DNA from 4 places in the Ornithinibacillus xuwenensis genome. Region 4 is predicted to be linked to each of the others. Evidence: riboswitches for the same ligand, from Rfam matches in the RefSeq annotation. Region 4 holds a riboswitch; each other region holds the start of a gene.
What was found. A riboswitch is a leader RNA that binds a small molecule or an ion and turns the genes downstream of it on or off. The one in region 4 is predicted to bind cyclic di-GMP.
Positions count from the first base shown of each region.

Region 1: linked by a shared signal. The riboswitch ahead of ABC228_RS15955 (PilZ domain-containing protein) and the one ahead of ABC228_RS17775 (diguanylate cyclase) in region 4 are both predicted to bind cyclic di-GMP.
Region 2: linked by a shared signal. The riboswitch ahead of ABC228_RS13365 (DUF5667 domain-containing protein) and the one ahead of ABC228_RS17775 (diguanylate cyclase) in region 4 are both predicted to bind cyclic di-GMP.
Region 3: linked by a shared signal. The riboswitch ahead of ABC228_RS00050 (competence type IV pilus major pilin ComGC) and the one ahead of ABC228_RS17775 (diguanylate cyclase) in region 4 are both predicted to bind cyclic di-GMP.

Region 1 covers NZ_JBDIML010000006.1:153,668-158,669, forward strand. Annotated here, with positions in the region: gene ABC228_RS15935 (ABC transporter ATP-binding protein) at 1-526, shown strand, start outside; gene ABC228_RS15940 (ABC transporter substrate-binding protein) at 563-1,633, shown strand; gene ABC228_RS15945 (ABC transporter permease) at 1,709-2,503, shown strand; gene ABC228_RS15950 (ABC transporter permease) at 2,500-3,351, shown strand; cyclic di-GMP riboswitch class I at 3,545-3,629, shown strand; gene ABC228_RS15955 (PilZ domain-containing protein) at 3,791-4,336, shown strand; gene hag (flagellin Hag) at 4,682-5,002, shown strand, end outside.
Region 2 covers NZ_JBDIML010000004.1:126,362-131,363, reverse strand. Annotated here, with positions in the region: gene ABC228_RS13370 (MurR/RpiR family transcriptional regulator) at 2-535, shown strand; cyclic di-GMP riboswitch class I at 889-974, shown strand; gene ABC228_RS13365 (DUF5667 domain-containing protein) at 1,039-1,983, shown strand; gene ABC228_RS13360 (hypothetical protein) at 2,116-2,604, shown strand; gene sigI (RNA polymerase sigma-I factor) at 2,688-3,392, shown strand; gene ABC228_RS13350 (anti-sigma-I factor RsgI family protein) at 3,413-4,639, shown strand; gene ABC228_RS13345 (small acid-soluble spore protein Tlp) at 4,842-5,002, opposite strand, start outside.
Region 3 covers NZ_JBDIML010000001.1:6,664-11,665, reverse strand. Annotated here, with positions in the region: gene ABC228_RS00065 (hypothetical protein) at 1-196, opposite strand, end outside; gene pilM (type IV pilus biogenesis protein PilM) at 213-1,127, opposite strand; gene ABC228_RS00055 (prepilin peptidase) at 1,140-1,895, opposite strand; gene ABC228_RS00050 (competence type IV pilus major pilin ComGC) at 1,964-2,308, opposite strand; cyclic di-GMP riboswitch class II at 2,346-2,429, opposite strand; gene ABC228_RS00045 (type II secretion system F family protein) at 2,473-3,672, opposite strand; gene ABC228_RS00040 (type IV pilus twitching motility protein PilT) at 3,676-4,716, opposite strand; gene ABC228_RS00035 (GspE/PulE family protein) at 4,731-5,002, opposite strand, start outside.
Region 4 covers NZ_JBDIML010000009.1:56,716-61,717, reverse strand. Annotated here, with positions in the region: gene ABC228_RS17785 (short-chain fatty acid transporter) at 109-1,449, shown strand; gene ABC228_RS17780 (DMT family transporter) at 1,491-2,393, opposite strand; cyclic di-GMP riboswitch class I at 2,682-2,768, shown strand; gene ABC228_RS17775 (diguanylate cyclase) at 2,864-5,002, shown strand, end outside.

The DNA of each region.
Region 1 (5,002 bases), on a different contig from region 4:
AACATTAAATATTACATTTATATATGTCACACACGATCAGGAAGAAGCACTAACAATGTCTGATCGTATTGTTGTCATGAATAAAGGAAAAATTGAACAAATAGGTTTACCTTATGAAATTTACGAAAAACCTCAAACTCGTTTTGTAGCGGATTTTATTGGCCAGACCAATATTTTAGAAGGTACGGTATCCGTGATAAACGGTGAGGTTGCAATGATGGACATAGGTGGGCAAATCATCGAAATACCTAATAATGGCAGTCTAGTAAAAGATGAGGAAGCTTATATTTCTGTGCGGCCTGAAAAGATGAAAGCTGGAAATACTCCTTTTGATGGCTCAGTAAATCTTAAAGGCAAATTTAAAGAAAAAATATATGTTGGCTCTGTAACAAAAATCGTGATTAGTCTTTCAGATGGAACTGAAATTACGGTTAATGAATCCCATGATAAAATCGAGGCATTAACCAATACTAATGATGTCTATGTTAGTTGGAGCCCTGAAAACTCGGTTATTCTTAAAAAATAACATATAAGATAATGTATAGATTGGAGATGGGAAGGATTGAAAAAGTTTTTTGTATTTGCACTATTAAGTATGATGATTGTATTTCTTGCAGCTTGCGGAAATGACGATAAAGATGCCGATAATGCTGGTGGAGAAAAAGAATTAAGTGATGAGCTTATCGTGTTTAACTGGAGTGAATATATTCCGCAAGAGGTAATTGAAGGCTTTGAAGAAGAATATGGTGTAGATGTTGTTTATTCTACATATAATTCAAACCACGAAATGCTTACGAAAGTACAAAGTGGGACAGTGGCTTATGATCTTGTGTTTCCTTCAGATTATTATGTGAAGCAAATGGTGGAAAACGATTTGTTGCAAGAAATCAATTTTGATAATATTCCTAATTACGAAAATATCGCAAATGCATGGCGAAATATGCCATTTGATCCCGATAATAAATTTTCCGTGCCATTCATGTATGGCTATGACGGAATTGCCTATAACAAAGAATTTATAAAAGAAGCCCCAACTAGCTGGGAAGATTTATGGAATCCTGATTATGCTGGTAAAGTCCTTTTATTAGAAGAATCGAAAGAAGTATCCAATATGGTACAACAGCTATTAGGTAATGATATGAACAATCCAACTGAGGAGCAATTAGAAGAGGGCTTTGAAAAAGTAAAGGAGCTAATACCTAATGTATTAGCATTTGATTCTACGGCCTCAGATCGCCTTGTAAGTGGCGAAACTTGGATTGCACATGCTTATTCTGGTGCAGCAGCAACAGCGTGGTTAGAGAATCCTAATATTGATTTTGTTCTTCCAGAAGAAGGCGGTATTGTTTGGTTAGATGCAATGGTTATTCCGAAAACTGCTAAAAATAAATATACTGCAGAAGTATTTATTAACTATTTACTTCGCCCTGAAGTAAGCAAGCAGCTATCCGAATTTATACCTTATGGAAATCCGAATGAAAAAGCTGTAGAAATCTTGGATGAGAATATTAAAAACAGCCCTGGTATTAACTTCCCTGAAGAAGTGATTAAGCGTGCCGAATGGAACCTACCGCTAGATGCAGATCGTACACAATTGATGAACCGCTTATTCCAGGAATCAAAGGTTGAGTAACATAGAATTGTATAAAGGAGACAATCATTTGAATGTCTCCTTTAATGATGTTTTCTAGTATAAACGGGAAAGTAGGTGGAAAGTTTGAGAGATAGAACGAAGAAGATTTTGTTTTCTTTTTCCCTACTCGTCTTTTTATTTTTTTATATCCCGATATTATTCGTGATTATTTTTTCCTTTAACGATTCAAAGTTGGGTACCGTTTGGACTGGGTTTACGCTGGAATGGTACACCTCAATATTTGAAAATAGTCAGCTGATTGGGGCTACCATAAATAGCCTGTACATCGCAATTATTGCAACGCTTATCTCTACAGTTCTAGGGACATTAGCAGCTTTAGCCTTACATCGATACACTTTTATTGGAAAGAAAGCTGTAGAATTTCTCTTTTATATCCCGGTCGTTATTCCTGATATCGTTGTAGCGGTAGCGCTTCTTGCGATATATGGAATATTAAACATGTCTCTAGGTCTAAATACAGCCATCCCTGGACATGTGGCCATCACTATTTCTTATGTCATGCTAGTTGTATTAGCTAGATTATCATCATTTGACAATGCACTTGAAGAAGCGGCTAGCGATTTGGGAGCAAATGGATGGCAAACCTTCTGGAAGGTTACCTTTCCATTAATTTTTCCAGGTGTTCTAGCAGGAGGATTATTAGCATTTACGATTTCACTTGATGAATTTGTAATTTCATTCTTTACATTAGGACCAGGAGATAATACATTACCTGTCCTTGTGTATTCGATGGTTCGATTGGGTGTATCTCCTGAGGTAAATGTCCTGTCTACCTTTATCATTGTGATTATGGTAATTGCCGTATTGATTATTGGCTTGAGAATGCGTAAGGGAGGAGAAGCTAAATGAGAAGAAGTCTGAAGCAAGCCTATTTACTTTTATCTCCCAGTCTCCTTTGGTTAACGCTATTTTTAGTTGTACCAGTTATCTTTATCGCAGTCATTAGCTTCACCACGAATGGCGATTTTGGTGCCATTATTTATGAGTTTAGTACAGAGGCCTATCAAGCAGCATTTAGTTCCTTGTATGCAAAGGTAATATGGCAGTCCCTGTGGTGGTCATTTATTGCAACAGTTATTTGCTTGTTTATTGCATACCCGTTTGCATACTTTATTGCGAATGCTGGAAAATGGAAGAATTTATTGCTGTTATTGGTAATGGTGCCGTTTTGGACGAACTTATTAGTTCGTCTGTATGCTTGGATTATCCTCATGAATAATAATGGTGTGATTAATAATTTTCTAATGAAAATCGGTTTTATTGACGAGCCACTAGCCTTGATGTATTCTCCAGGTGGCGTCATTATTGGGTTGGTATACGGATTCTTACCATTTATGATTTTACCGATTTATTCATCCATTGAGCAACTCGATAAAACATACCTAGAAGCATCAGAAGACCTTGGAGCGGGACCAATTAAGACATTTTTACATGTAACCTTGCCGTTAACTTTTCCAGGGATTTTGGCAGGATTCATTATCACGTTTGTTCCATCCATTAGCGTATTTGTTGTGACAGACTTGTTTACAGGTGGAAAATTATTGATGGTAGGAAATGTAATTCGGGATGCTTTCTTAGTGGAAATGAACTGGCAGCTCGGTGCAGCACTCTCCTTGCTATTAATGATATTGGTATTACTATCTTTATTAATATTTATGCGTTTTACCAATCGGAAAGATCGTAAGCTATTGGTTTAGCATTAAAAAGTATACAATGACTTACCCTTGAAAAGCATGCTTAGGCATGCTTTTTTTTATGGTTTAATAGGTCAAGGGTAATAGGTCTAAGCATACATAAAGTTAATAATATAATACTTTTTTAGGATAAATGGTGAAAATATGTCGAATTATGGAAATCTTTCTAGTATAATGGCACTAGAACATTCAGGCTTTTCGAAAAAGGCAAACTTATTGAAAGATAAGGACGCAAAGCACAGGGCCTAAAGCAGTAGTGCAATGGCAGCCTAGCTACCGAAGAAAACTGGGACTTTAATGGGGAACCGGTATCTTAGGTTCTCCTCTTTCTTGTATGTTAAAGGGTAATCTACCTCCGCTGTTTGGAGGTATACCAGAATGTATAGTTCCTTTAGGGTGAAATTTCGAAAAACCAATCAGGAAAGGAAGTGGAGTGATTTAGATGGAATATGCGGAATACATTCTTATTGCAGTTGCCTTTATTTTAGTACTCATTTTGGTTACATATTTAATTTATTCTTATAAAAAAGAAGCAGCTGAAGTAAATAAGGAGACCGAAATTCCTAAAACAACTAAAGAAAATCATCATGAAATAGGCTTTCAAGGTCGAAATCTACGTAAAAACTTTAGGGTTCCATTGGACCATGTATCTTGTTTTGTTGAATTTATGGATGTCGATAATGAAGACTTAAATCCAAAGCATTTCAACGCTATATTAAGAAATATTAGTATTGGCGGCGCGAAATTTGTTTGTGAGTATGAATTTCCAATATTGGACGAGCTAAACATTAAATTACGCTTTAGCCTCCGAGAAAGTATCTTCATGGTAAAAGGAAGAATCGTGAGAAAAGAATTATATCCGGAAAGAGATATATTCGGTTATGGGGTACAGTTTACAAACTTGTTTGATGAGGATCGCGAGTTATTGTATCAAATCTTAAATCGTGTTGTGATCGAAAGACGGCGAAACCGGGTTGTAGGAGAGTGATTACGACTAATAGTCTGTGATGTTATAACATAGACTCTATTATTTTTTTGTTGAGAAAAGCCTGATGTTTCAAGGCTTCTACAATTTTCTTCAAATATATTTAAATTTTTTTCTAAAAAAGATTAAACATCTGATAAGTATGCCGATATAAATAGTACATCATCATGATGAATGAAATGTTATGGCCAAACATTTAAAAACTGGAGGTAACACTCCAAGCATTTAGTAGTTTCGATTAGAGACTACATTCAACCTAGATAATAACTCATAGAGTTGTTATAAATGCGAGGCATAAGGATGTGACTCGCAAAATAAAAAAACTACTTACATGGAGGTAAGGAAAACATGATTATCAATCACAATATTTCTGCATTAAACGCACACCGTCAATTAGGTGCTAACACTGGTGCAACTCAAAACTCTTTAGAAAAACTATCTTCTGGTCTTCGTATCAACAAAGCTGGAGATGACGCTGCAGGTCTAGCAATCTCTGAAAAAATGCGTGGACAAATCCGCGGTTTAGAAATGGCTTCTAAAAACGCTCAAGATGGTATTTCTTTAATCCAAACTGCTGAAGGTGCTTTGAATGAAACTCATTCAATCCTTCAACGTATGCGTGAACTTACTGTTCAAGCTGGTAACACTGGTACTCAAGAAACTGAAGAT
Region 2 (5,002 bases), on a different contig from region 4:
TTTGAAAGCAAATCGAATCAGTCTTCTCCATTCGTTGTTTTCGGTCATAAACGAAAACGATGAAAACGACACAAATTATGTTTTAGCACACTATTTCTTAAATCATTATCATGAGCTAAGTCATTTAAATATCTATGAGGTTTCAGAAGCATGCTTTGTCTCAAGGTCTAGTGTTAGAAGGTTTTGCAAATCAATTGGTTATGAGAATTTTTTAGATTTAAAACATGAATTCTCAAGCTATGATGATCGGTATGAATCCTATATGCGATATGCAAAAAGAGATAACTACCGTGAAACACTTACGAAAGAAATTAACGAAATGATTATTGAGCTAGATAAACGAATGGATACACGAGAGGTGTATGAGATTGCAAAGAGAATTCGAGATAGTCGTCAGACCGTATTCTTAACCTCTGGAACCACAGCAGGTTTTGTCAGAGATTTTCAAGAATCAATGGTGTTCAATAAAAAGGTTATCAGCCTAGTGTCAGAGCTTTACTCGGATAACCCCTGTTATTATAACCAATATGGATAAAGTTAATAAGCTTGATACCCATGATAAGAACCAAGTTAAAAACGGTGAACTCGTCCTAGATTGTTTTGTGAAATAAGATAGATCAAATAGCATGAAAAAATAGCGTGCTCTTAACACGCTATTTTTTTATTTAACCTTACTTGTCTGTTCTCATAAATATAAGCAATCGATTCATCTAACTTACAACTACTAATCATAAAATGTATTCTACTAAATTCGATAGTATCTCCTTCCTCTACTTTTATATGAGCTATCATACTGTTATAGAAATGAAAAAATAATTTTCTATTAAAAATCTAAAAAACCCTCCCAAAATGAATTCAATTACCGTATAGAAAGATAAGAAATAATAATAATGTGAAAGGCAAAGCCATTGAAAAGTGGTGACGCAAAGCTATAGGAGCTAACAGTCTTTGACTTATGCTTGCCAGCTGCCAAACGGTAACCTTTCTATTATTCTTTTTTCTAATCTATTAATTACTAAAATTAGGAAGGTGATTTGCATGAAGAAACTACTAGCATCAGGAATTGTATTAGGGTCTTTATTTGTGGCAAGTACTGCTGTTTCAGCAGAAGAGACATCCCCAGAAATTATTAGTGCAGACTCGGAGTTATATGAAACAGTTCGTGTAATGGAGGACACTGAATATTCCTTGACAGAATCTCCAGAGGAGAAAATTATTCTCCAAGATGACTATGCAGAAAAACGTCTACTAGAGGCTGTAGAACAACTAGAAAACGGTGACGAGGAGTCAGCTGAAGAATTATTAAATGAATATGATGAACAAGTACAACATATAGAAGAGTCAATAGAAAATGCGGTAGATGACAATGAGGACATTTCTAACCTAGAAACAATTGTTGAAGAAAACGCCAAATATCTCAAGGAGAACTTATTAGCGTTACTGGAAAGGGAAGATCTTCCTGATACAGCAAAAGCAGGTATTACAAAAGCTTTAGAAAATCAAGCAAGAGCAATGAAAAATTTTGCGAAGGCACTTGAAAAAGCTGAATTAGCCATGATGAACGGAAATAGCAACAATGGAAGCAAGGATAAAGATGAAGTCGAAGAAAATTTAGATGACACGAATGAAGCTGCTGAAAAGGCTGAAGAAGAAGCTGAAAAAGCTGCCGAGAAAGCTCAAGAAGAAGCAGAAAAGGCTGAAGAAAAAGCTAGAGAAGAAGCTGAACGTGCGGAAGAGAAAGCCAGAGAAGAAGCTGAACGTGCGGAAGAAAAAGCTAGAGAAGAAGCTAAACGTGCGGAAGAAAAAGCCAAAGAAGAAGCTAAACGTACGGAAGAAAAAGCTAGAGAAGAAGCTAAACGTGCGGAAGAAAAAGCTAGAGAAGAAGCTAAACGTACGGAAGAAAAAGCTAGAGAAGAAGCTGAAAGAGCTCGAGAGAAAGCACAGAATGAAGAAAACGAAGATTCTAATACAGATGAACAATAATTTTCAAAAATAGACTTAAGTTATAAAAGAACTGCCATGAAAGTGGTGGTTCTTTCATTCCATTCCTGATAAGAACAACAATCTATTTTAAACAACCAAGAATCAGAATTCTAGAGAAATTAGGTGATTAGAATGCGCAAATTAATACTATTGATTTCTTTTCTTTTACTAGCAGCATGTGGAACCGAAGAAAGCTCGAATACAACAACTAACGAAAAAGAAAATACACAAGACGAAAAAGCTACATTTTTATTTGATAGCAAAGAGAAAGGAATCAAGGTTGAGGACGCTAGTGGTTGGACGTTAATCGAGGAACAGGATTCAAACGTAGTATTTGAGAATGGTACGCTTAAGGCTATTATAACTGTTATAAGTGAAGATAACGATTTTGCCACACTAAAGCAGGATTTAAAAACAAGCGCAGGAGACATTACCGTTTTAGAAGAAAGTGATACTCAATTATCTTTTCAAACCAATCGTAAAGAAAGTATTCGTTCTGATATCTCCCTGTATAAAGAAGGAACAAAAACACAGATCATTACTTTTATGACAAAGGTAGAAAATTACAAATCAAATCAGTCCCTAATAGAAGAATTTAGCAAAAAAATTAAATTTTACTAATTAACTTTATGTAAAATAACCTTTACCGGCGAAGTAATCTCCCTTACTATTAATTGTAATGTTACATGAAGTAGGTGATTCTTATGAATAGGGATGAGTTCCTTACGCTTATGAAGCAAACACATCAGGGTAGTCAAACAGCAAGAGAACGACTTATACGCCATTATCGTCCCTACGTTTTGAATACTGCCGGTCATATATGTAAAAGGTATATCAGTTGGAGTGATGAAGAATTTAGTATATCACTCATTGCTTTTAACCGAGCGATTGATACATTTGAAGAAAATAGTGGACGAAGTTTTTTAAACTACGCTTACCTTTTAATAAAACGAGATTTAATAGATTATTTTAGAAAAGAACGAAACGAACAGCATTTATCATTGAATTATTCAAGTACCGAAGAAGAGCACCATACAAATCCTCTCGAGATAGAAAAGTCTCTGGACATTCACGAGAAGGAAGTCGCTTCTGGTGAACTAGTTGAGGAGATACTAGAATACGATCAAGAATTACAAAAATACAAGGTTTCCTTTGATGAGATGGAAGATTGCTCACCGAAACATACGGATACGCGGGCAAAGCTTTATGAGGTTGCAAATCAGTTTATTGGAGATTCAGAATGTAAGCAAAGTTTTCTTGTAAAAAAGCGATTGCCAATTACATTGTTTAGCAAAAAGACTGGTTATCCCAAGAAAACAATGGAAAAGCATAGAAAATATTTAATTGCACTTATTCTACTCAAATTAAATCCACAATGGACTCACCTCTCAAGATTTATGAATGATTGAAATGGAGATGTGGAAGTCGTATGAAAAATAAAACTTATCAAGGCATCGTCTTAAAAGTTACAGATCAATATGTTGTTCTACTTCAAAAGGGTGGTACTTTTAAAAATATTCCGATTGACCGTGTTGATACTATTCCAATGATAGGACAATCATTCTCATACATCGAAAATGATTCCAGAAGAAATTGGTGGAAATACCTTTCCATTGCAGCACTTCTCTTTATCGGAATTCTCTCTTACACGATGTATTCATCTGCACAATCATCTTATTTGTTAGTCATTGATATAAATCCTAGTATTGAATTAACGGTTAATGGTTCAGATAAAGTAACGAAGATAACGGGCTTAAACAAGGATGGGGAAAATTTATTACAAGAACTCCACATCGAAAATAAAAATCTTGAAGTCTCGACAGCACTATCTAAGATTGTCAAACAAGCTGAAGGTGACGGTTATTTTGAAAATAATCCCCTCATCTATACCACAATTGTTCCTATTAAACATAAAGCTCGGACTTCTGTTGAAGAAATTGATTCAATTATTAAAACAAGTTTAGGAAATGAAAATGTTTCTGTTGTGGTTTCAAAAGAGAGCAAAGAAAAATACGAAAAAGCCAAAAAAGAAAAACTTACTATTAACTATTATAAGCAGTATGAAATTCTTCAAGAACAAGGTATCGTATATGATGTTGAAGAAATTTACGGAAAAAGTTTAAGTGAGCTACAAATGATGCGTTCCTCTAATAACAACAAGAATGCTGTAGAAGATCAAAATGAGCATAATGATGATACAGTCGAAACAGTCGTTCCAAATCGAGGAAATTCTACTAATTCAGATGATAAGCAATCTAATCAGAAAGAAGAAGCTGCTACTAATAAACAAGAAGAAAAACCAAATAATACATCGAGTAATCAAAACAAGGAACAAAGTAATTCTTCATCAAACCAAAAGGATTTACCGGAGAAGAATAACAATTCACAAGAAAATGAAGGATTAAAACAGAAGGAACAAAATTCTAAAAATGGTACAGACATCCCTTCAAAAGAAGGAGAAGAACAAATGCCAAATAAGCAGCAGGCACCATCAAATGAAAATGTTCCGGAGAAGAACCAGGAAGGTAATGCATCAAATCAAAAAAATGATGATAATCCATCTAAAGAAGCGCAACAGAATAAACCAAGTCAAGAAGAGAATCAACAAAGTAATGAAAACAATTCCGGACAGAATTCTGATCGAAGCAATCAATAAACTATTTAGGGTAAAATAATTAATCTCATCTTTCATTGAAGTAATATGAATGTTAGCTCACTAGTGACATCCAATAATTTTAAAAGTATGCTTTTTGAGGTTTTGTTATTTCGATATGAAACAACACTCAAAGAAAGCATACTTTTATTTTTTCTAATATTTATGTTTGTTAAAGAATGTAGACGGTAGGAACTGAATGGAATCAACAATCACCCTTTCTACGTGCAGCCATTTCATCCTTCATCTCTTCCTTCATTGCCTCAATGGATTTTTTACGGTTCTTGTTTTTCCGTTTAATTATTTCCTGTTCATCAGGACTTGCATGCTCTAAGCTCATCTCAGCATCCTGCAGTTTTTGTTGGG
Region 3 (5,002 bases), on a different contig from region 4:
CTTGATTCGAAGAGATGTGGTCCTCTAATTGTTCAGCATAATCTGTTTTACTTGAGATGGACTGCTTTAACTGAATACTTTGCCATAAGATAGCACTTATTACAGAAATAATTAGAAGTAATGCCATGAAGCCTAATAAGTAAGGAGCAATATTTTTCTTTTCTTTTTTTTCTAGAAAATTAATCTCTACGTTCATCCATTGCTCCCTCTCTTCAAATTCCTTCTTTTAAAGCTAGCCCTAGTACATCAATATATTTTAAATCGTCCACTTCATCTGTAAATGGATGGATTTCGGTTGAAAGTGATTGCCTTAAGGTGTTTTTCACTTGTTGAAGGTATGGAAAATCACCTGTCAATAATATTAAATTGATATCAGCTTGCCCCTTCGATATGGAATATTTATAAAAATCAATAATACGGTTTATTTCTACACTGTACTCATTTATCGTTTGTTCAATAGTTTCTTCACTTAGATCATTACGATGTTCCATCATCTCCACTTTAATGTAACGGGTAAACACGGCTTTATGATGATGAAATGCTGTTAATACAAGAGCATCCCAATTCCAATGCACATGTAATATGTGGTCTTTATTTAGCTCACTCTGTTTATAAAAATAGCGATAAACAGAGAGTGATGTTAGGTCAGCCACAATCGGCCTCAAGCCAGATTCTCGGAATAAGCCCGCAAAAGCATCAATTTTATCTTTTGGGTAGGCATAGAGCAGAATACTTCTTTCATGATTATTTATGTCCAGGAACTCAATTTCAAGGGCAGGGTTGGCAAATGGCAAATAGAAGCTATGCCCGAGCTGTGTCTGTACATAACCTAAAGCCTCTGATTTTGTAAGCCCTGCAGGTATTTGCAACTGTCGAATCACAACAGAATCATCTGGTAAACAAAAACAAATATTTTTACGCTTCCATTTCTTCTGTTGCACAAAATCTATAAGAATATTTCGTAATGTCGTCTTATCTACAATGTTCCCATCTTTGATTGTTTCATGGGGAAGCGGTATTTCACCTTGGTCAATCACACGATCAAGAGATGCATTTTTATGATAAGAGTAACGCAAAACATGATTTGTGATAACAATATTTACTCTGTCCTTATTCATTACTCCCATGCTATCACCTTCTTAAATAATAGTTGATACATACCAATTTATAAGTATATCACCATAAAAATAGGTAACGATTGCCGCCACAACGATATAGGGGCCAAATGGTATTGGTTGCTTCCGATGAATTCGATTAATCCATAGCATTAACAACCCAATAACAGCACCAATTACACATGACAGGAAAAAGGTAAGTAGCACTTTTTTAATCCCTAGAACGATGCCAAGCACACCAAATAGTTTCATATCTCCTGCACCCATGCCACCGTTACTCACAATAATAATAACCGCAATAATGGCAAACCCTAAAGTAGCACCTATAATAGAAGACCACCATGGCTCAAGTGGTTCTAAAACTCTAAGCACAATAAATATCGGCAAGAAAAATAGCAGAACCTTATTAGGAATAAGCATGTACTTCATATCAGATACAAATACTATCACAAGCATCGACATGAGGAATAATGCGAGTATTAGTTCCACACTAAGCCCTAATTGTGCATAGCTATGCGCAAATAAAAACCCTGTCACTAATTCCATTACGGGATAAATAAAAGAGATTTTTGCTTTGCAATGGCGACATCTTCCACGTTGAAATATGTATGAAAATATAGGAATGAGTTCATACCAATTTAATATATGGCTGCAATTCGGGCAGATAGAGCGATCATTGGTAAATGATTTTTGCTGTGGGAGCCGTAGCCCTACAACGTTAAAGAAAGAGCCAAAAAGAAGGCCTAATCCAAAAAATAGGATAAAATATACTGTATTCATACACAATTCTCCTGAAATAATCTTTATGAAAAAAGCCTTGCATTGGATGTGCAAGGCTTTTTATTTAATTATTCATATTCTGCAAGACCATTTGCATCTACACTTACGGTATCTGCTCCATCATAAGTATGATCTCCAGCCGGATCAGGAATTTCTGTTAAGAACCCTTCCGTAACTAGTTCATTTATGGTATACGTTCCATCTTCGCCTAGATCAAGTCCTGATACAAAAGCTAATCTTGCTGCATTTTCAATTAGCTCAACATTCGCTTCGTGAGCATCCTCTTCTGAGTTATTGATAATGTTTCCAATAGCAGGAACCGCGATTGCTAATATAATACCCAAAATTACAATGACGGCAAGTAATTCAATTAGTGTAAACCCTTTTTCATTTTTAAAGATTCGCTTAAACATGTAATTTCCCACCTTTTACTATTATTTATGCTGTATAAACATAGTTGGTCGGTTGCACTACTTACTCCGAACTATCCAAGTGCCCATATACAGATAATTCATCTTCGTATCCTACTTAAGTCCTAATATTAGTATAATTCAAACTTCGACCATTATCTACCTTTTTATTGAATATTTTCAAATAATGAAAACATTGGAATCACAACTGCTGCAATAATACTTCCTACTATAAATGTTAAAATAATTATCATCAGTGGTTCTATTAATACTTTAATCCGATTAGATAATTGCTCTACTTCCTCTTCATAGAACTCAGCAGCTTTTAATAACATTTGATCTAATGTACCTGTTTTTTCTCCAATTTGCATCATTTGAATGATGAGTGGAGGAAATGCCCAATGTTCTTTTAAAGGAACTGTAATCGATTCTCCTTGTTCCAATGATTTTCTCGCTTCTTTCATAACACCTTTCATCACTCGGTTATCTACAACATTTTCTGTAATTTCAACCGATTGTAAGATAGGAACAGCACTATTTACTAATGTACTTAATGTGGAAGTCAGTCGCACGAGTGTACCCTTATGAACAAGTAGACCTAAAACTGGTATTTTCATTTTAACAGCATCCACCCTGTAAGCAAAAGACTCGTTCTTCAAAAGGTATTGATATAACAAAATGATGCCGATAACCATAAGAAACAGAACCCACCAATAAGTTCCTAGCCACTCACTAATAGCTAGTATAGCTTGTGTAAATGGGGGAATTTCTTCTCCAAAGGAATCAAACATGGAAACAAACTGAGGAACAACAAATACTAGTAAGAAAATACTAAGGAACACGGTAATTATTCCCACTATACCCGGATAGAGGAGTGCCGAAACAATTCGTTGCTTATTTCGGTAATCTTTCTCATAATAATCCGCCATATCATTTAGTATTTCATCAAGCTTCCCACTTGCTTCCCCTGCATGAATCATGTTTACAAGAAGAGTTGGGAATATTTTCGGATGCTTAGCCACAGCTTTAGATAAGGGGTCTCCTCTATCTAAATGCTTATCAATAGCTAGTAGCGCGTTCTTTAATACCGTGCTTTCCGTTTGTTTAGCCATGGTCTTGGTTGCATCGGAAATTGGTATTCCCGCGTGAATTAAGGTTGAATACTGTCTGAGGAAAAGAATAAATTCTTTATTCTTTACTCTGTTCGATAAGATAATATCCCTGTTCCAAATGGTTGCTTCACGTAAGTCCACTACAATAAGCTTTTTCTTTTCTAGTTCCTTTAATGCTTCTTCCTTATTATCTGCCTCCAGCGTTCCTTTTACTCTCTCGCCGGTCATTTTTTTTGCTTGATACTGAAAATTCAAGGCTTAATATCCCCTTTCCTGCATAAAAGGAGCTGCGGTTTCCATCGCAATTTCATTCTCTTGAATGAGCCTTCTTAAATCCATCTCTAACGTATGCATTCCGATTTCTCGTGATGTTTGAAGAACGCTCTGAATCTGATGTAATTTTTCATTACGAATTAAATTCTTAACCGCTGGTGTATTAATCAGTACTTCTGTTGCAACCCTTCTACCCAATAGGTCTTTCGATAATAATAATCGCTGTGAAATTACAGCTTTTAAAATAGTAGAAAGCTGAATCCGTACTTGGTCCTGCTGCTCAGAAGGAAAAACATCAATAATCCGCTCAATGGTTGAAACTGCATCTGTTGTATGCAATGTACCTAGAACTAAATGTCCTGTTTCTGCAGCTGTAATGGCAGTTGAAATAGTTTCCAAATCCCGCATTTCTCCTACCATAATAACATCCGGGTCTTGCCTTAGGCTTGCTCTTAGACCACCTGCGAAGCTATTCGTATCAAATCCAACTTCTCGTTGATCAATAACCGATTTGTGGTGCTTATGCATATATTCAATTGGATCCTCCAAGGTAATAATATGCTTGGCCACACTTTGATTCATGAAGTCAACCATGGATGCTAATGTCGTACTTTTCCCACTACCAGTCGGTCCTGTAACGAGAACTAACCCCTGAGGATTTTGAACAATTTTCTTGGTTATTTGTGGTAAGCGCAATTGCTCAATCGAAGGAATTTCTGTCGGAATAAGCCGTATTGCCAGTGATAGCTCTCCTCGCTGATAAAAGGTATTAATTCGGAAACGTGATACCCCGCTTATTCCATAAGAAAAATCTAGTTCACGCTTTCTTTCTAGCTCATTCCATAGATCCTCAGGTAATATTTCCTGCACAATTATTTTTGTAAAGGATGGCAAAATTTTCTCTTTATCTTGTTCCATTAAGTTACCATTCACACGGTAAATAGGGGCTTTACCGATCGTAAGGTGTACATCCGATGCATTCATTTGATATGCTTCCTGAAGCCATTTATCAAATTTTTCTTTCATGGTAATTCCCCCTTTCAAATACTTATAGAAATTTGCATTATTTCTTCCATTGTAGTGATACCAGCATTTACCTTTTCTAAACCATCTTGAATTAGAAACTTCATCCCGTGTTCGCTAGCATATTGTTTGACTGCTTTCATAGTTGCACGATTTAACAGCATTGTCTTTAATGTTTCATCCAGAACAAGCACCTCATGTACGGCAACTCTTCCTCTGTATCCTTGTTGATGACAGCTACTACATCCTTTTCCATAGTATACATGGTCAACTTCAAAACCGTATTTAT
Region 4 (5,002 bases):
TGGACGAATCATTCTTTGGTTATATTATTTAGTGTATTCATAGAATAATTCCTACTCCAACGAATACAATATACTACATCTAATCTATTAAAGAGGAGGTAATAGGATATGCTGAGCTCGATTGCGAATTTCTTTGATCGCATGGTGCGTAGGTACTTACCAGATGCATTTCTTTTTGCAATTATTCTTACATTTATTGTTTTTATCCTTGGTATCGTTTTTACTGATAATTCACCAGTTCAAATGGTTGAATTTTGGGGAGGCGGTTTTTGGAACTTACTAGAATTTGCGATGCAAATGTCTCTGATAGTGGTTACGGGGTACATTTTAGCAAATAGTCCGATCGTAAAAAGGTTATTAGGTAAAATTAGTAAGCTAGCAAATACACCAGGGCAAGCAATTTTATTAGTAACATTTGTTGCTTCCATTGCTTGTTTAATAAATTATGGCTTTGGATTAGTGGTGGGGGCGCTATTGGCTATTCACGTTGCAAAACGAGTACCATCAGTTGATTATCGTTTATTGATGGCAAGTGCCTATAGTGGTTTCTTATTATGGCATGGTGGATTTTCAGGTTCTATTCCATTAACCATTGCAACACAAGGTCATTTTCTGGAAGAAACGATGGGAATTATTCCTGTTACAGAGACACTATTTAGCAGTTATAATCTGTTTATTGTCGGAACGCTACTAATATCCCTACCGTTGTTAAATAGACTATTGATGAGACCAACTCGTAACGTAGGAGAAATTGATCCAGAATTGTTGAACCTCCAAGCTTCTGTAATAGAAGAGGAAGAAGTAGAAGAAGCAGAGGAAAAAACAAGTACACCAGCTGAGCGATTAGAAAATAGTAGAGTTATTTCGATTTTAATTGGGTTGTTAGGATTAGCTTTCATTCTTTATCACTTTGTTCAAAATGGTCTGAATTTAAATATTAACATTGTGAACTTTATCTTTTTATTCTTCGGAATACTGTTTCATGGAACACCACGTCGCTTTTTAAATAGTGCCACAGATGCTGTTAAAAATGCAGGAGGCATTATCGTTCAGTTTCCTTTTTATGCTGGGATAATGGGTATGATGATTAGCTCCGGTCTATCTGATCAACTATCGATGTGGTTTGTCAATATTTCAAATGATTTTACATTGCCGTGGTTAAGCTTTATCAGTGCTGGTATCTTAAATTTCTTTGTTCCATCAGGTGGTGGCCAATGGGCAATTCAAGGCGATATCATGATTCCTGCTGCCATTGGTCTAGATGTGGATACTGCGAAAACAGCCATGGCGGTTGCATGGGGAGATGCTTGGACGAATATGGTTCAGCCGTTCTGGGCGTTACCAATTCTGGCCATTGCAGGATTAAAGGTTCGTGATATTATGGGATTCTGTGTGATGATTCTGTTTTGGAGCTTCATTCCGATATCAATTGGATTATTGTTTTTCTAATCATTCATTCATACTAATAACGTTAAAAAAAGCAATGCTAATTATGGGTTAGCATTGCTTCTTTTTCTTCCGGTAAGTTGTGATATCGTGATTCCTACGATGATAAAGAAAGAACCATATAAAATACTTGGTGTAATTGCTTCACTTAGTGCTAGCCAACTAAAGGACAATCCAAACACTGGTACAAGTAAGGTGGATAATGTTGCAGATACCATATCAATTTTACTCAGTATGACAAACCATATCGTGAAGCATAAAGCAGAAGCTAATACACCAGTAAAAAGAATATAAAATATACTTTGACCATTCCAATTAATTGGTTGCCCCCACTCCATTATCATAGCTGCTACAACAATACCGATTGTTCCAAAAAACATTTGGTAAGCAGAAACTTGTAATTTGGGAAGATGGTTTAATCGTAATCGGTAATATACATTGGAAGCTCCCCAAGAAATTGCAGCGATAACAATGAGTAATTCTCCAATAATCGTATCGATGCTTTGTGCTTGGAAGAAATCCCATCCAATAATAAGTACTAAGCCAACCATTCCGACTATAAGTCCTATTAGCTTTTTAGGAGTTAGCTTTTCGTCAAGAAACTTAGCTGCTAATAAGCTACTCCAAATGGGCATCGTGTAGAGAATGATGGAAGATTTCCCAGCATCGACAAATCGAAGTCCATACATAACGAAAAGAAAAACAATCGTTGTCTGTAACAAGCCAACAACCACTAGTGGTTTTACATACTGTTTTGGTGGAAGTTTAATCTTTAAGATTACAAGAATAACTAATAGAGTAATCGTTCCTGTTCCAAAACGAAGTGCAGAAAAAGTGAATGGACCTACAAATTGAAGGGATGCCTTCATCAATACCCATGCATATCCCCAGATGATCGTAATGATTAGAATAAGTAACCAAATGAAGGTTTTTTTAGTTGTTTTCATCCTATTTTCCTCTCAAAGTTTCCTACTGTTACCTTACCATAACAAGGTTAGACAAGGGTGTTATTTGCTTCGTATGAGATGGAAAATAATTGCTAGAATTATAATTTTGAAAATTTTGTAATTTCAGTAGGAGCGTGTTATAATATGTAAGCTAAAAAGTAGTGTAAATAGACTTGATTTTTTTTACATTTTTAAAAAATAAAACTTGTTTTAATCATTGAATAATCATAGAAGTGGTGTAAAATAGGTATTAAGTAGTAGTGAATATGACCTTAATATCCATATAGATTGAGAAAAGGGCAAACTATTCGAAAGTATAGGACGCAAAGCCAAGGGTCTACCGGTGTACATACCCATGATAGCCTGGCTGCCAAAATATTACGTTTTTTAGAATGTTTGGCTATCGTTCTTTGGATAGCCATTTTTTGATTTTCCTAAAACGAAGTCTTTATGACTAAGAGGTGAAAATAGTGGAAGTCATTAATAACCGATATCGAATAATGGAGCAATTACATCAGAACAGACTAGTTTCAACTTATTTAGCTGTTGATATGCGAGCAGATAATAAGGTAATTCGACTAAGTCTACTAAATGCTGAATATACACCGCAATCCTTAATTGATTATTACACCGATTCTTTTATTGCGATTAAAAATTTGACTAGTAAGCGCATTGTTCGTAATTTTCACTTCAATACAATTTCGCACATAGATAATAAAGTGCAGCAGGATAAAAATTATTTCTTTACTTCTGCCCATATTGCTACAGAGGAACCATTTGTAGATTTTGTTCAAAGTATGACAATTGACCAAGTTCTCGATGCATTTGTCGAGCTTTGTACAGCTGTGCATTATCTACATTTAAAAGGCTTTATATATGGTGAATTAAATTTAAATAACATATTCGTTGTTGAATCAAATCGTCGCTACAAGCTGATGCTGAAGGATCTTGCAACTGTTGAATTAGATAAGCATATCCATACCAATGAGGGGATTGAGGATTCTTACTTCAAATCACCTAAAGTGTTATCTGGCAATGAGCCTGATGTGGAAGCGGATATGTATGCACTAGGGGTTATCCTTTTGGCGATGCTACGTAAGAAAGCATACATAACAAACCCTAGGGATGAACTTCGGATTTTAAAGCAGGAAAATACTTCACTAGATCAAGCGAATTCGAGGATCACGGAGGCATTAATCCCTATCTTAGAAGATTTGTTAGTGTTAGAGGATTATCCATTTTCTTCTATTCAAGATATGACAACAAAGCTAGGTGAAAGTCTTGGCCTGAAGCTTTCTATAATAGAAACAGAAGAGATAGAGAAGCTACAATTCCACACGAAAAGTGTCGGAAGGGAATTGGAAACCGATATTATTATCAGAAACTTCGGGAACTTATCACAATATAAGCCCAGTAAGCGAATTTTCTTAGTTCAGGGAGAAGATGGGATTGGGAAAACACGTTTTCTAAAGGAAATGAAGTTTTTGTTAGGGCTACAAAAGGCAACTGTCTATGCAAGCTTTAGTTTAAGTGATACAGGTAGCAGTAAGCAAATGTGGATTGATATTTTAAGTAAGATGATTGTGGAAACTGATATTCATACGGTTGAGAAATACAAGGAAGAGCTTATGCGATATTTTCCAGAATTAGTCGATCAAGAGCAATCGCCTACAGTTGACAACTCGCTTGGTGTAAATTCTAAATATCGTATTTTGAATCGTATTGGTGGATTTATTAATGAAAGTGTCAAAAATAAGCCCGCAATAATACTGATTGACGATATTCACCTAGCCGATGATTTTACATTCGATACGTTAAACTATTTATGTTCAGAAATATTAGAACAAAATAATCTGATGTTTTTGTTATCGGGTGCGAGTAGCGAGGATAACGAAAATAAAGCATATCGAGAAAGCGTTGAAAACCTTAAAAGGCGGAAGAACTCGGAGATTATAAGATTAAGACGTTTAGATACACAGCAATCAGGTGAGATGATCCGGAATATTCTAGCCATATCCTATATACCGGTTCGGTTAACAGAGCGAATCTATTCTCGCTCATTTGGAAACCCACTTTTTATAAGCGAGGTAATTAAGGATCTTTATAGTCGAAATATTATGGAGGTAAATCCACAAAATGGAATGTGGAGTATAAATCTTTCTGCTAGAGACTATGATTTATTGGAGATTCCAGATAGTATTGAACAGGCTCTTGTTAACCAATTGCAGGACTTGACTGAACAAAAGCTAGAAATTCTTGAAGCAGTTGCAATATTTAACAAGCCTGTCACGATCGAAACAATTACGAAATTCTTACAGCTACCGATGGAACATATTGAGGAGCATCTTGCTAAGCTTGCAAGAAAAGGAATCATTCAACGGTTAGTATCTGATATTGGTTACTTATTTGAATTTAACAATAAGGTGTTAAAGCAAATCGTTTACGATAGAATCTCTGCTGATGAAAGAATTAAAAAGCATATGGAAGCAGCAGTCATACTGGAGGAAGAATTAGATACACCTCCTGATGAACTAATCTTTCATCATGAACGAGCAAAAAACTGGGAAAAAACAAAGCAGTATTATTTGGAGAATGCTTCCAAAATGCTT